DNA from 4 places in the Paenibacillus sp. FSL P2-0121 genome. Region 1 is predicted to be linked to each of the others. Evidence: riboswitches for the same ligand, from Rfam matches in the RefSeq annotation. Region 1 holds a riboswitch; each other region holds the start of a gene.
What was found. Region 1 has a riboswitch for cobalamin ahead of MKY54_RS04625 (DUF4430 domain-containing protein). Riboswitches for the same ligand answer to the same signal wherever they lie in the genome.

Region 1 (3,214 bases):
TTCTCCTGCATAATAGACAAGCACACGATCGGATTCCTGTAGTTCGAACGCATCCATACCCACACTTGGATATATCCACTCCCCGCCGCGTGATACCACGAAGCTCCACCATCCGTCGTAAGTACCTTGCGAAACTCCATGGATACCTGATACAAAGTTGCCATAAGACGATTTGGTGATATCTACTTTAAAATCATCGGTAGACCCTAGTTGTTGCAACGCTTCAAGGGCATTGGAGGCTTTCAAAGTCCCCTCACTAATCAACCCTTCCGGGCCTTCAACGGTTAGCGAAGCTGTTACATTCTTAGAAATCACTTTTAGAGCTTTTGTATATTTAGCAATCGTTGGGGCTTTGCCTTCACGGTAGCCAGTTACAGTCAGTGTATAGTCACCTGCGGGCATATTTCCTGAGAATACGGCCTCACCTTTAGCATTCGTCGTTACCTTGTGAGCTCCAATTTGGACCTGAACACCCGCAGCTTTTGCAGTTACAGGAGAGGAAGTATTCGTAGCAGCGTCCCATTTCCACGTCTTACTAGTTACAGTGACGGTAAAAGAATCGCCCTCTTTAAGATTTGCTTTGGAAAGCGTAACGGAATCCACAAGCTTAGTGTCGTCTCCGGCATAATAAACCAGTACCTGATCTGAATCTTTAAGTACAAAATCACTCATGCCTACATCGGGATTAATCCATTTTCCGTCACGCGATACAACATACATCCATCCGTCATAACCACCAAAGCTTCCAGCAGCAATACTTCCGATGCCAGTCACATAACTGCCCGAAGGATTCGTGATCGGCAAGTTCGTTTGAAGCGCCAGCTTCTCTAACGCTCCAAGTGCGTTGCCAGCATAGGCGTACCCTTGTGCCAACGTGGCCTGTGGTCCCTCAATCGTTACTGGAGCGTAGATGAGTGAACTCTGAATGGAGGATTTGGAAAAATCGTATAGCTTACTGTTGCTTCCTTTATACAGCAAATTATAGGCAACCAGCGCCTGAAGCCCTTGCTCTGTCGCCAGAATATTACTGCTTCCACCACGGCTATGGGTGAAGCTACCATCAGCTAGACGATAGCTGAGCAGGTTCTCCATTAGATCCACTTTGTTTTTGGTGTATTCTAATCCACTAGGATCAACTCCGAAGGATGTGAGTCCAAGGATTGCTTGTGCGCTACTTTCAGCACTGTCACCGTAACCCCCATGGCTATCTTGAGCTGCAGATAACCAAGCTACGGCTTGTAGCCCTGCTAAGTAGGCTTCGGGATTATTTTTATGTGCCGCCAGAGCCGTCAAGGTTATCGCTGTCATATCAGGCTCACTTGCGCCTGAGGTTAGTGCAAAGCCCCCATCCGGATTCTGTTTGGAGAGAATCTCCGTAAGGAGCTTATCCGCCGTCCATTTCGCGTCACTTGGGATATTATATTTACCAGAATCCAGCGCAAGTAAAGCATATACCGGATTATTAAGCGTCTGTTCACTGAGCTTGCTATTATTATAAATTTTCTCAATCAGATTATAGCCAGGAGTCGTTCCGTTACCAGCAAAGCTAGTAGGATCTGCACCAATCGCTCTCACTGCGAGCACGATTCGAGCATAATCGGTTACATTGGTGAAATCGCCAGCTGCATCCTTTACTTTTTTCTCAAGCTCTGAAAGGTAACTAGCCGGCAGCTTGTACCCTGCTTGCGCTAATCCAATGGCTTGCCAATCCGATTGCACGCCACCTTTCAAGAGATATTCTGCAGCCGCATAAGTCGCATCCGCAACATTAATCCGCTCCGCAGCAGTTGCCTCCAGACCGGCGCCAGCGCCCGCTTCTGCAAATATTTGTCCCGCCGGAGCAAGAGATGTTCCTAGAATTGAAATGACCATGAATAAGGCCAGCCCAAGTGCTACAAACTTGGAAGACATGATTTTCTTCATTGTTTAACCTCTTTCTGTATAAGAATGGGTACTGCCGGGAATAAGACGCATAACATAAAGACCGCCCCTTTGGAGGGCGGTCAGGGAAGATTACAAATTGAGGCTGCGGCGCTTGCTTCCTGCCAACAGTCCATCTGTATATGTTCCACATTCTTACCCCACGAAGAATAGAAACGCTCACGAAAAAGGCAGGTCTCCTGGCTAATGCTTCATCGCTGTTCTTCACCTTCCCACCCTACCTTCGGGGCAGTGGCTTATAGAAGAAACGCTCCGCACATACAGTGGCGGGACCGCGCCGGACTCTTGCACCGGACTTCCCTTTTAAGCAGACGACTAGATTGATAGAGTCTGCACCTTTTCCAGTATGTAGTATCTTATTTTGACATCCATAATCATATCTATTAATACATAGCATGTCTATAGAAAAGCTTAGTATGGGCAGCAAAAAAATGAACAGCAATACGCCACCTTCCGGTAGTTATTGCTGTTCAGAAAGCTTGTTATTCGACTGTTCCATCCGGACTTGCAGTCGGGGAGGGTTCAGCACTTGAATCAGAAGCTGGTGGAATATTAGGGTCGGGATCTACGATCAATGTAAATCTTCCGGCTTTGATCATACTTTTCTCTAGAATTGTCGCTCCAGGCTCCAATGTAACCTCAACCTGATAGGAAGGTTGTTCACCTTCAGTCACAGCTGTTGCGGAAGGCAACCCAGTGCTGTCCTCAGTATTAGAGGAAGGCGTAGGAGACGGAGATGCATCAGCTACAGCATTAGTAGCATCTGCACCTTCTGCTGTTCCTCCAGTAGTGCCAGCGGCATCTGACTCGTCAGCAGCGTTTCCCTCATCCGTCCCATCCGTTGACGGCACTGGACAAGTCCCATTCGTAGCAGCGACCTTAAAGCTTTTATCTATCTCTGTAGACGAAGACATTAAACTAATCTCAGTCGGTTGAAACTGCACACAGTCATCTGCACTTGCGAAGGTGAACACCAATATGCTGCTCCCCTTATCTCCTTCGACGCTCTGATCCTTCAAGTATACTGAAGCTGGAGGCAGCATATTGCCTGCACTCTGAACAGGGGTCGGCTCAGGGCTTGTCCCCGGCAGAGCCGTCTTCGTATCATCCGGACGCAGCATACTGAATACGATAATTGCAATAATCACCAGAATACCCGTAATGGAGCCGGAGATTAAGAGTCGAAATCGGCTGCGGCTGATCCAGCGCGCCAGCGGGGAAGCCAGTTGGGAGCGGGCTTCATTGTACACATTTTGCAGAGCAGGCCGAGCTG
Region 2 (3,214 bases), 170 kb from region 1:
CGATCGGCAATTTGAGTCCAGGCTGCATTATAACGTGCCAGCGTTTCATCGTGTTTTTCTTCCATATGGCTTACCCATAGCCAGGAATCATGATGGACATTAATCATGACATAAAGCTTGGCGTCCAGTGCCCAGCCGACAACTTCTTCCACACGGTCGAGGTAGGCCTTTTCTAGGGTATAGTCTGGTGCCGCACCCATGTGAGTATCCCAGGTCACAGGAATCCGAATGCTTTTATAGCCTTGAGCGGCGATCTTTTTAATAAGTTCTTGGGTCACACGTGGATTGCCCCAGGAGGTTTCATCCTCACCTGTAGCATCTAAAGTATTGCCGAGGTTCCATCCGGGCTGCATTTCGTCTACATAGGATTGGATCTTACTCTTTGGCGCTGCCTTAGCTTGTTGCTCGTCCTTAGTTGCAGCTGCGGCCATGGATGAGAACAGAGAGAGCAGAAGAGCGGTGACAAGTGTCAATGATAAGAAGGATTTCTGGATTCGCGTAGTCATTGAATTCTCCTTTGTGAGATAAATTTAGGATGCTTGGACCTGGCTTTGACGCTGTACTTGGTGGTTAAATGAACGCAAACACCTCCAGTGTTATTTTTGTAAACGCTTTCTTGATATACCCTAACATAGAATACACTTAGCGAGTACCTTACTAATTTGTGGTAAATTCATATAAGAATTAGTGATTTAAATTAATTTTCCCCACAGTTGGATAAAGAAATTATTTAAATAACCCCTAGTCGTAGAAATTGGTTATTCAATAGGATTATCTCTAGCTGCCCGTTATACAAAAAAGAAATATAACATGACAAAAGCATATATATTAGATATGATGAAGCATGAAAATTTAAAATTAGAAATAGGTGCCAACTATGAATGTTGCGGAAGTACAATCATAGATTGGTTAAATGGAAAGCGGGTGTGAATCCCGCGCGGTCCCGCCGCTGTGAAAGAGGAGTCCTTGCAAAATGCCACTGGGAAACTGGGAAGGCAGCAAGGGTGATGATACTTGAGCCAGAATATCTGCCTTTTTCTGTTACACCATCAAACTCTACGATCGATAGAGAGGTGCTTGAATAGTGTTTGCCAGCTATTACTGTGGTTCACTATCTTAACCTCTTGACGTTTATGTTGAGTGGTTTTTTTGTGGTTATGAGAAAGTTTATTCTGTTTTTTATCATAGGTATGAAGGGAAGGGTTATGGAAAAATGAAGAAAAATAAGTTTTTAGCGTGGTTACTTATTGTAGCTGTATTTATTACGACATTCTCTACAAGTGTAATCCCGGCTCAAGCAGATGGAGCAAGCTCTACCCTTAAAGGGTATGTATCTGTATCCGTAGAGAAATTCACCTTAGGCCAAGGGTATATTAAGGAACCTATTAAAGTTCCGATTTATGAAGGCGATAATGGCGCATCTTTAATAACACGTGCGCTAGGTGATGGGAATTATAGATATTTAGGAAATATAGATAGTGGTTTTTATTTATCAGAAGTTAAAGATAGTGGCAGAAGCGAAGTCAATATTCCACAATATATTTTAGATATGATTTCAGCCGATGGGAATACAGTCGGCACTAAAGCAGACCCCGAGTGGTTAAGTCAGTTTGACTACACCTCCATGTCGGGTTGGATGTATGCAGTAAATAATGTGTTTCCTCCGTTTGGGATGACCGATTATAAGCCTCAAGACGGTGACATCATTCGAACTCAGTTCACCACTTATGGCTATGGTTCTGATCTTGGCGGCTGGGGGGAAATCCCAGTTCAACTTGCCAATAAGGATGCTTTAACTGCGGAAATCGCCGAGATTAACAGTGCCCCTAATAAAGAAACTATTTTGGACAGACCAGTAGTGCAATCGGCAGTTTATGAAGCCTATTCCGTGCTCGAAAACATGGCAAGCTCTCAAATAAGTGTAGATCATGCGCTTGTCGGTCTTAATAATGCATTAGACATAGAACCCCCTGTTATTACAGTAAGTGGCATACAAGATAAACAGGAAGTATCCAATAAAGAAATAAGCTTCAAAGTAGCTGTCACAGACAATGTATATAGTGACATTACTCCAGAAGTGAAGCTGAATGGAGTTACTTTATCACCTGCAAATGGGGAGTATAAAGCTACTCTGAATTCAGGCAGTAATGCAATTACTGTAACGGCTCTTGACGGAGCTGGAAACAAAACAAATGTAACTTATCAGGTTACTTACAAACTGGAAACTTCAGTTGCCGTCAAACAACAGTTAGATAAAAACCTTGCTTATATTTTAAATACTGTAAAGAATCCAACGTTTGGAACAGGTAGCGGAGAATGGTCAATCCTTTCTCTGGCTCGGGCGAACTATACAGTACCTAACGGTTATTACGATCTTTATTACAACAATGTAGCTACGAAAATAGCATCAATCATTAAAGAGGATGGAAAACTCGACGCCAATAAAAGCACAGAGAATTCCAGAGCAATATTAGGACTTACCTCTATCGGAAAAGATATCACAAATGTTGCGGGATATGATCTGAGAAAAGCACTGGCTGATTATCAATATATCCAAAAGCAAGGCAATAATGGTCCGATTTTTGCTCTGATTGCGTTAGATAGCCATAACTATGAGATCCCTGTAGTTGATGGAGTTACAGAACAGACCACAAGAGAAAAACTAGTTCAGTACATTTTAGATAAAGAGGTTAAAAAAGGTACAGCAGAAGCTGGTGGCTGGGAATTAGGCGTAACCAAAGCCGATGTCGATATGACTGCGATGGCGATGCAAGCTCTTGCACCTTATTATGCATCCCGTGATGATGTAAAAGCTGCCGTGGATCGGGCCATCCAATGGCTGTCCGATAACCAAAACAATCAAGGCGGATTTACAAGCTGGGGAAGCACTAGCAGCGAGAGTATCTCGCAGGTAATTGTAGCCTTAACTGGTGTAGGCGTAGATCCGCACACTGACGCTAGATTTGTTAAAAGTGGAAATTCGCTTATTGATGCATTACTTAGCTTTGCTGCACCTGAGGGTGGATTTAAGCATATCCTCACAGGCAAAGTGGACAATATGGCGACGGACCAAGGTACGTATGCTCTTGTGTCCTATGATCGTCTGATCAATCATAGCAACCGTCTCTTTGATATGAATGATGTGCAACTGGAACAACCAGAAGAACCGGGGCCTGGGCAACCAGAGGGTCCGAAAGAACTTCCGTTACCTTCT
Region 3 (3,214 bases), 3.0 Mb from region 1:
TGGCAGAAGTGGAAGCTGCCATTTCTCTTGCTGCACCTTTAAGCGTTCAGCAAAAGGCAAACTGCGTTGGTCCGGCAAAGCTGCAAGTGCAAGCACTTGCTCCGCCACATCCTTACGACCACGCTCAGGTAGTGCGCGGAATGCTGCAATAGCTTCACGACTAGCGGCCAGCGCTGCTTTAGCAGCTTCTCCTTTATCTGCGAGGGCTGCTCCGAGCAAACTAAGCTCTGCAAGCTTCTCATCGGCAAAAGCTAACGCATTCTTAACTGTCGCCTTCAGCTTCAACTCACCTTGAACGGTGACTGGGACATGCAGCAGACTGCAAGAAGGCTGAAGAATAAGACGATCAAGCGGCACATGAACGCTGAGCTTTTCTACCAGTTGCAGCTTAGCGTCTAAATCGGAACGCCAGATGTTCCGTCCATCAATAATTCCGGCACCCAGCCATTTGTCCTTCGGCCAGCCAAGACGTTCGATAGAAGCCAGATTCGCTCCACCATCGTGCACAAAGTCAAGACCCAAGCCTTGAACAGGCAACTCTAGCAGTGCCTCCAACGGTTCAGCAGCTTCGAAATACGTCTGTAAAATAATATTCAAGCCCGGCACGGAGCCGGCAATTTCTGTGTATATCGAGTTAAGCAGTGTTAATTCTTCTTTACTTATGCCTGTAACAATCGCTGGCTCATCGATTTGTACCCAGCTTACCCCTTCTTGCTTCAGTTCCTGTAGCAGTTGAACATAGACTGGAACAAAACGTGCAGCAATCTTGGCGATATCTGCCGCTGCGTAACCTTTGGACAGCTTAAGGAAGGTATACAGACCTAAAAGTACCGGTTTACCTTCAATCCCTGCCTGCGATTTAGCAAAACGATAAGCCGCTAGAGGTTTATTTTCAGTCAGGCGTGGTGTTTGTGTGCCGATCTCTGGAACGATATAGTGATAGTTCGTATTGAACCATTTGGTCATCTCACAGGCAGTAGCCTCAGCATTACCACGGGCCATTGCAAAATAAAGATCAAGCCCGATGTCGCCGCCATCATACGTGTACCGTGGAGGTACAATTCCAAACATAACAGCCGTATCCAACACATGGTCATAAAAAGTAAAATCATTTACCGGAATAAGCTCAATTCCTGCCTCTTGCTGGGTCTTCAAATGCTGCAGCTGAATTGCTGCCATTTCGGAGCGGAATTGCTCCTCATTTATTTTCCCCTGCCAGTAGGCTTCCAGTGTCTTTTTCCACTCGCGGTTCTTTCCGATTCTCGGATATCCAAGATTGCTTACTTTTACTTTATTCGTCATCTCGATACACTCCCTCTTCCATCTCTTATTTCAAACTCCAAAGCTACTTGCTTTCCTATAAAAAAGAGCGCCCTTCCCTAAAAAAGTCAAAGGGAAAGACGCCCATGATATACCCATGGTTAACGTCTAACACCTCCCTATCTTCCGTAGGTGAAGCAGTGCTGTTGAAACAGGCAGGTCTCCTGGCTAGCGGCGTCAACATCTTGAGCAGTCTTCCCAGCAGTAGTAAATTGCCAGTGACCTCTGTTGCTCGAGATTCTTCCGTTACAGTGGCGGGACCGCATCGGCTTCGAACCGAATTTCCCTATTAAGTCTACCGAATTACTATTTTCCGGTCAGCACCTGTCTCCGATATCATTCATCATTTGAGTGTCTTAATCTGATGTCATCATACGTGAAAGCCCCAGCAATCTGCAATAGATTACTGGGGCTTCTGTTATATCGATTCCTTATAACGGACTTAGAAAAATACGAAATATACTACAGCAGCAAGAATTATACGGTATATAGCAAACGGTAAGAGCTTGATACGATTGATCAGTTTTAAGAAGAAACGCATCGATAACAGCGCAAATAGGAAGGCACTAATAAAGCCTGCAATAAAAAACGGCAACGCGTCCATGGTGAAATATTGCCAGTTTTTCATCAGTGACAACAGACTGGCACCTGCCATGATGGGTACTGCCATAATAAACGTAAAATCAGCAGCGGCACGATGGCTCATCCCGAGGAGTACGCCACCAGAAATCGTCGAGCCCGAGCGTGAAAATCCAGGCCATAACGAAAAACACTGTACAAGACCTACACCAAGTGCCTGTTTGTATGTAATCTGATCTACACTCTCAGTTCTGATCTTCTTCGGCCCAAACAGATCGGCAATAATCATTAATATAGCCCCAATCACTAGACCAATTAACACTGTTGATGTAGAGAATAAATGCTCATCAATATAATCATTAAACAGAACACCTAACACACCTGCAGGCACTAACCCTACCAGAACCTGAGTCAGCTTGAGGTGCCCGCCCTGCTCCAACTTCGGTAGCTCCTCTGTTACAGGATCCAACTGCTTACGGCTGAAACGCTTTAAACCCAACAGATCAATGAACCGATTTCTAAAAATCACAACAACCGCTAATATTGAACCCAGTTGAATAACTACTTTGAAGGTATTTGCCGTATATTGTCCAAATAACTCCTGTGATTTCAGCCACATATCATCAACAATAATCATATGACCCGTGGAGGATACTGGAGCAAATTCGGTTAAACCTTCAACAAGCCCCAAAATAATGGCTTTAATAATCGTTAATAGCTCCATGTGTTTCCCTCCTTTTTAATAGTCATTTCTATTATCAGTCCACTACCCGCTTAGCCCTCAGTGTTCATTCTCCGGCTGCGTTTGCGGAAGTACAGAAACCCAAGGATAACTAATCCGCCAGCAATTAGTACATAGACTACATTGGAGTACACATCCATGTACATGGCAATGTCTTCCCAGGATTCGCCCAATGCCGCGCCAATAAGCACAAGCAGCAAATTCCATCCCAATGTGCCAATCGTTGTGAAGATCATAAATACTCCAAATTTCATGCCCGACATTCCCGCCGGAATCGAAATCAGACTGCGGACCAGCGGAACCATCCGACAAAACAATACAGTCCAATAGCCATATTTATCAAACCAGGCGTCAGCCTTGTGGATATCTTTTTTAGTGACGCGAATTAGGCCCCCCCAGCGTTCAACCAGCTTCTCTAACCGGCTCACATCCAATAATCGGCCAATATAATAGAGAATTACTGCACCCAGTAGTGATCCAGCCGTGGCAGCAATGATTACACCAGGGATCGTTAAGCTCGTCGTAGTGGTCATAAATCCTCCAAAGGGCAGGATCACTTCTGAAGGAATTGGT
Region 4 (3,214 bases), 540 kb from region 1:
GGAAAGATTAGGCCATTCATCAATAAATATCACCCTGGATACTTATTCACATGTTCTCCCCAACTTGCAGGAAGCTGTGCCCCGATGTATCGGAGATTCTATTCTAGGAACCCGAAAAGAAGTGGAGAAAATTGACGAGACACCCACTTTACTCGACTAAAGGTTAGAAGAATGTTAGAAGTTGATGCTTGTACAAAAAAAGGCGCAGTTCCAAAAACCCGGGAACACGCGCCACTATCGACTTTGTAAGGATGCTGGTGAAGGGAATTGAACCCCCGGCCTACGCATTACGAGTGCGTTGCTCTACCCCTGAGCTACACCAGCTTAACGCTGTTTTTCTGCCAAACAAAAAATATTATACAACTTTCAGCCAGAAACGCAAGCCTATTCTCCCTGTTTTCCGCCCTTCTAAACTGCTAATCCACCTGTAGCTTACGCTCCACAGACTCTAACTTTCCACGGCTAGTAGAGGGTTTATCGCGGCGGTCGTCTATTTTAAGTGAGGTAGAGACACGTTCTGCACCTGCGGAAAAAGGAGACTCATGCAAAGCTTCTACCGCGGCAAAAATGCGTTGCAGAGGCCCTTCGATGATCGTCCCCATGGACGTAAGTTCATAAGTAATCCCTTCTACTGTCTTCAGCACCCGCTGCATATCCGCAACATAGCTGCTAAGACTGGTACTGCCTGTTCCAATTGGAATAACTGTAACTTCAGCAATAGGCATGAGAATACCTCCTCGAAATTTTATAGTAGCTGTCTCCTTCCATTGTAACAATTCCACCGCTCTGTCACAAACTAAGCAAGATTATCCTCCCTTATCTCTTCTATTTCTTCTGATTACTCCAAAATATGACTTTGGGCTAAGGGTATTTTCTCATGAGCAAATTCTAGGGTCATCTGCACTATATTTATGGACTCTTTGTGGCATCTTTTCGGACAATTTATGAATCATTTCGCATCTCCCTGTGGATCAATTGTGGATTACTTATGGACAGCCTGTGGATCATTTGTGGAGTACTTTTAAAGAACCCGCTCCCCGCGCGGGTTTTCTAAAAAACTGTTTACAAACACAACATCTTGGGTTATTTTTATCTAACGACAACAAAATATAGTGGAGACAGGCGCTTTGATCCTTAACCGGATTTAGAGCTTAATAGGGAAGCGCGGTGAGAATCCGCTGCGGTCCCGCCACTGTAACCGGATGGCCTTCTTAAGCTTCTGGGAAGCTTGAGAATCCACATCTCCCGGCAAATGCCACTGAGGGTTAGGAACACCCTTGGGAAGGCGCCGAGAGATCCCACGGAAGCCAGGAGACCTACCTGTTTCGACGACACCAACTATTGATGCCTGCGAGGAACAGGGATGGTGTCCGCATGCGGTCATCTACGTAGAGACCTCTGCAAATATCCGTGTGGATATTTACATAACGCATCGGGCATTTTCTGCCATCCTCGGGTAGGGGATGCTTTTTTTATGTAATCTGAACAAATATACGACTGCTTATAGCAGTCCAACTTCTTATGGATATATGGATTTGATGATAGATGTTTTTCTTTTATACTGAGAGGAGAGCTGTACAATGACGTTGTTGGAGAGACAATTTAATGGAGTAGAAAATGCACGGGAAGTTCTTTTAGAAGAGCTCATTGATTTAGGCCGGGATATTATCGACAGTCGGGATATGGACCTATTGCGCGAGAATGCCAATTTGAATGGAGAGAGTTTCTCCGGTAAAATGAGCAAGTTCGGCAGTGAATATTCAAAATGGTACGCCCGCAATTTTACGATGCCGCCACAGCTAGTGCAGGCTATTGATGACAATGTCGTCTATGTGCATGATCTGGATCAATACGCGATTGGAACGACGAACTGTATTTTTATCCCGTTTGATAAACTTCTCCGTGAAGGTTTCAATACCGGCAACGGCAGCGTTCGTCCTCCGAACTCAATAATGACAGCTATGTCTCTGGTAGCGATTATTTTCCAATCCCAGCAAAATGCTCAATATGGTGGTGTATCCGCCAATAAACTCGATTACGATCTGGCACCTTATGTAACCAAATCCTTCGCCAAGCTGTTCCGCAAGGGTCTGGATTATTTTGAAGAAGGACAAGCTGACGAATCTTTGGGCGAGATTACGATGAGCCGGACCGATCTGGCGGAGTCATATCCAAGAGCGTTCCGTTTTGCACTAAAGGAAACCGAAATCGAAACCCTGCAAGCGGCTGAAAGTATGGTACATAATCTGAATACCATGTCCAGCCGATCCGGTGGACAAATACCGTTTACCAGCATCAACTACGGTACTTGTACTTCACCAGAAGGTCAGCTTGTGATCAGTTCTCTGCTAACCGCAACTATGAACGGACTTGGCAGCGGAGAAACACCAGTGTTCCCGATTCAAATCTTCAAATGCAAGCAAGGAATCAATCAACAGCAAGGCGATCCTAACTATGAACTGTTCCTAAAAGCAGCTGAATGTTCTGCGCGCAGACTATATCCAAACTTCGCTAATCTGGACGCTCCGCTCAACTTGCAGTATTATGATCCAAGTGATCCTGATACGGAGTTCGCTACAATGGGCTGCCGAACCCGAGTGCTCGGTGACCGTTTTGGGCGTAATCATTGCTCTGGGAAGGGCAACCTTTCCTTTAATACACTGAATCTGGTTCGGCTAGGTCTGGCACACGGCACAGTAACAGGCAGACGTACCGTCGCAGACGAAGCTGGCTTCTATGAAGATCTAAATCATTATATGGATATTGCGCTGGAAGGACTTCTCCATCGCTTCCACATCCAAACCGCACAAAAAGCTAAAGCTTCCGATTTCATGATGCGAGAAGGCGTCTGGGAAGGCGGCGAACACCTTGCACCTGATGACACTGTAGGCGATCTGCTGAAGCATGGCAGTCTGTCTCTTGGCTTCATCGGTATGGCGGAATGTATGAAAGCTATGTACGGTAAACACCATGGCGAGGATATGGAAGTTCATTCCAAGGCGCTGGCTATCGTGCGTCATATGCGGGACTATTGCGATCGGAAAAGTGAGGAACTGGATCTTAACATCACCCTGTTCGCAACTCCAGCAGAAGGTTTGTCCGGTAAATTCACCAAAGTTGACCGCAAGGTACTGGGTTCCATTCCGGGCGTAACCGACCGTGAATATTATACGAACTCTTTTCACATCCCTGTATACTTCGATCTGGGTGCTGC

Region 2: it holds a riboswitch for cobalamin, as region 1 does, so the genes downstream of both, MKY54_RS03950 (S-layer homology domain-containing protein) here and MKY54_RS04625 (DUF4430 domain-containing protein) in region 1, are expected to answer to the same signal.
Region 3: it holds a riboswitch for cobalamin, as region 1 does, so the genes downstream of both, metE (5-methyltetrahydropteroyltriglutamate--homocysteine S-methyltransferase) here and MKY54_RS04625 (DUF4430 domain-containing protein) in region 1, are expected to answer to the same signal.
Region 4: it holds a riboswitch for cobalamin, as region 1 does, so the genes downstream of both, MKY54_RS02375 (anaerobic ribonucleoside triphosphate reductase) here and MKY54_RS04625 (DUF4430 domain-containing protein) in region 1, are expected to answer to the same signal.

The regions. Positions count from the first base shown of each region.
Region 1 is NZ_CP150245.1:1,089,946-1,093,159, reverse strand. It holds gene MKY54_RS04625 (DUF4430 domain-containing protein) at 1-1,923, opposite strand, end outside; cobalamin riboswitch at 2,093-2,296, opposite strand; gene MKY54_RS04620 (glycosyltransferase) at 2,424-3,214, opposite strand, start outside.
Region 2 is NZ_CP150245.1:920,730-923,943, forward strand. It holds gene MKY54_RS03945 (cellulase family glycosylhydrolase) at 1-506, opposite strand, end outside; cobalamin riboswitch at 850-1,051, shown strand; gene MKY54_RS03950 (S-layer homology domain-containing protein) at 1,214-3,214, shown strand, end outside.
Region 3 is NZ_CP150245.1:5,040,827-5,044,040, forward strand. It holds gene metE (5-methyltetrahydropteroyltriglutamate--homocysteine S-methyltransferase) at 1-1,302, opposite strand, end outside; cobalamin riboswitch at 1,457-1,663, opposite strand; gene MKY54_RS22415 (undecaprenyl-diphosphate phosphatase) at 1,763-2,623, opposite strand; gene MKY54_RS22420 (DedA family protein) at 2,674-3,214, opposite strand, start outside.
Region 4 is NZ_CP150245.1:545,602-548,815, reverse strand. It holds gene MKY54_RS02390 (hypothetical protein) at 1-20, opposite strand, end outside; tRNA gene MKY54_RS02385 (tRNA-Thr) at 253-324, opposite strand; gene MKY54_RS02380 (MTH1187 family thiamine-binding protein) at 417-725, opposite strand; cobalamin riboswitch at 1,104-1,339, shown strand; gene MKY54_RS02375 (anaerobic ribonucleoside triphosphate reductase) at 1,581-3,214, shown strand, end outside.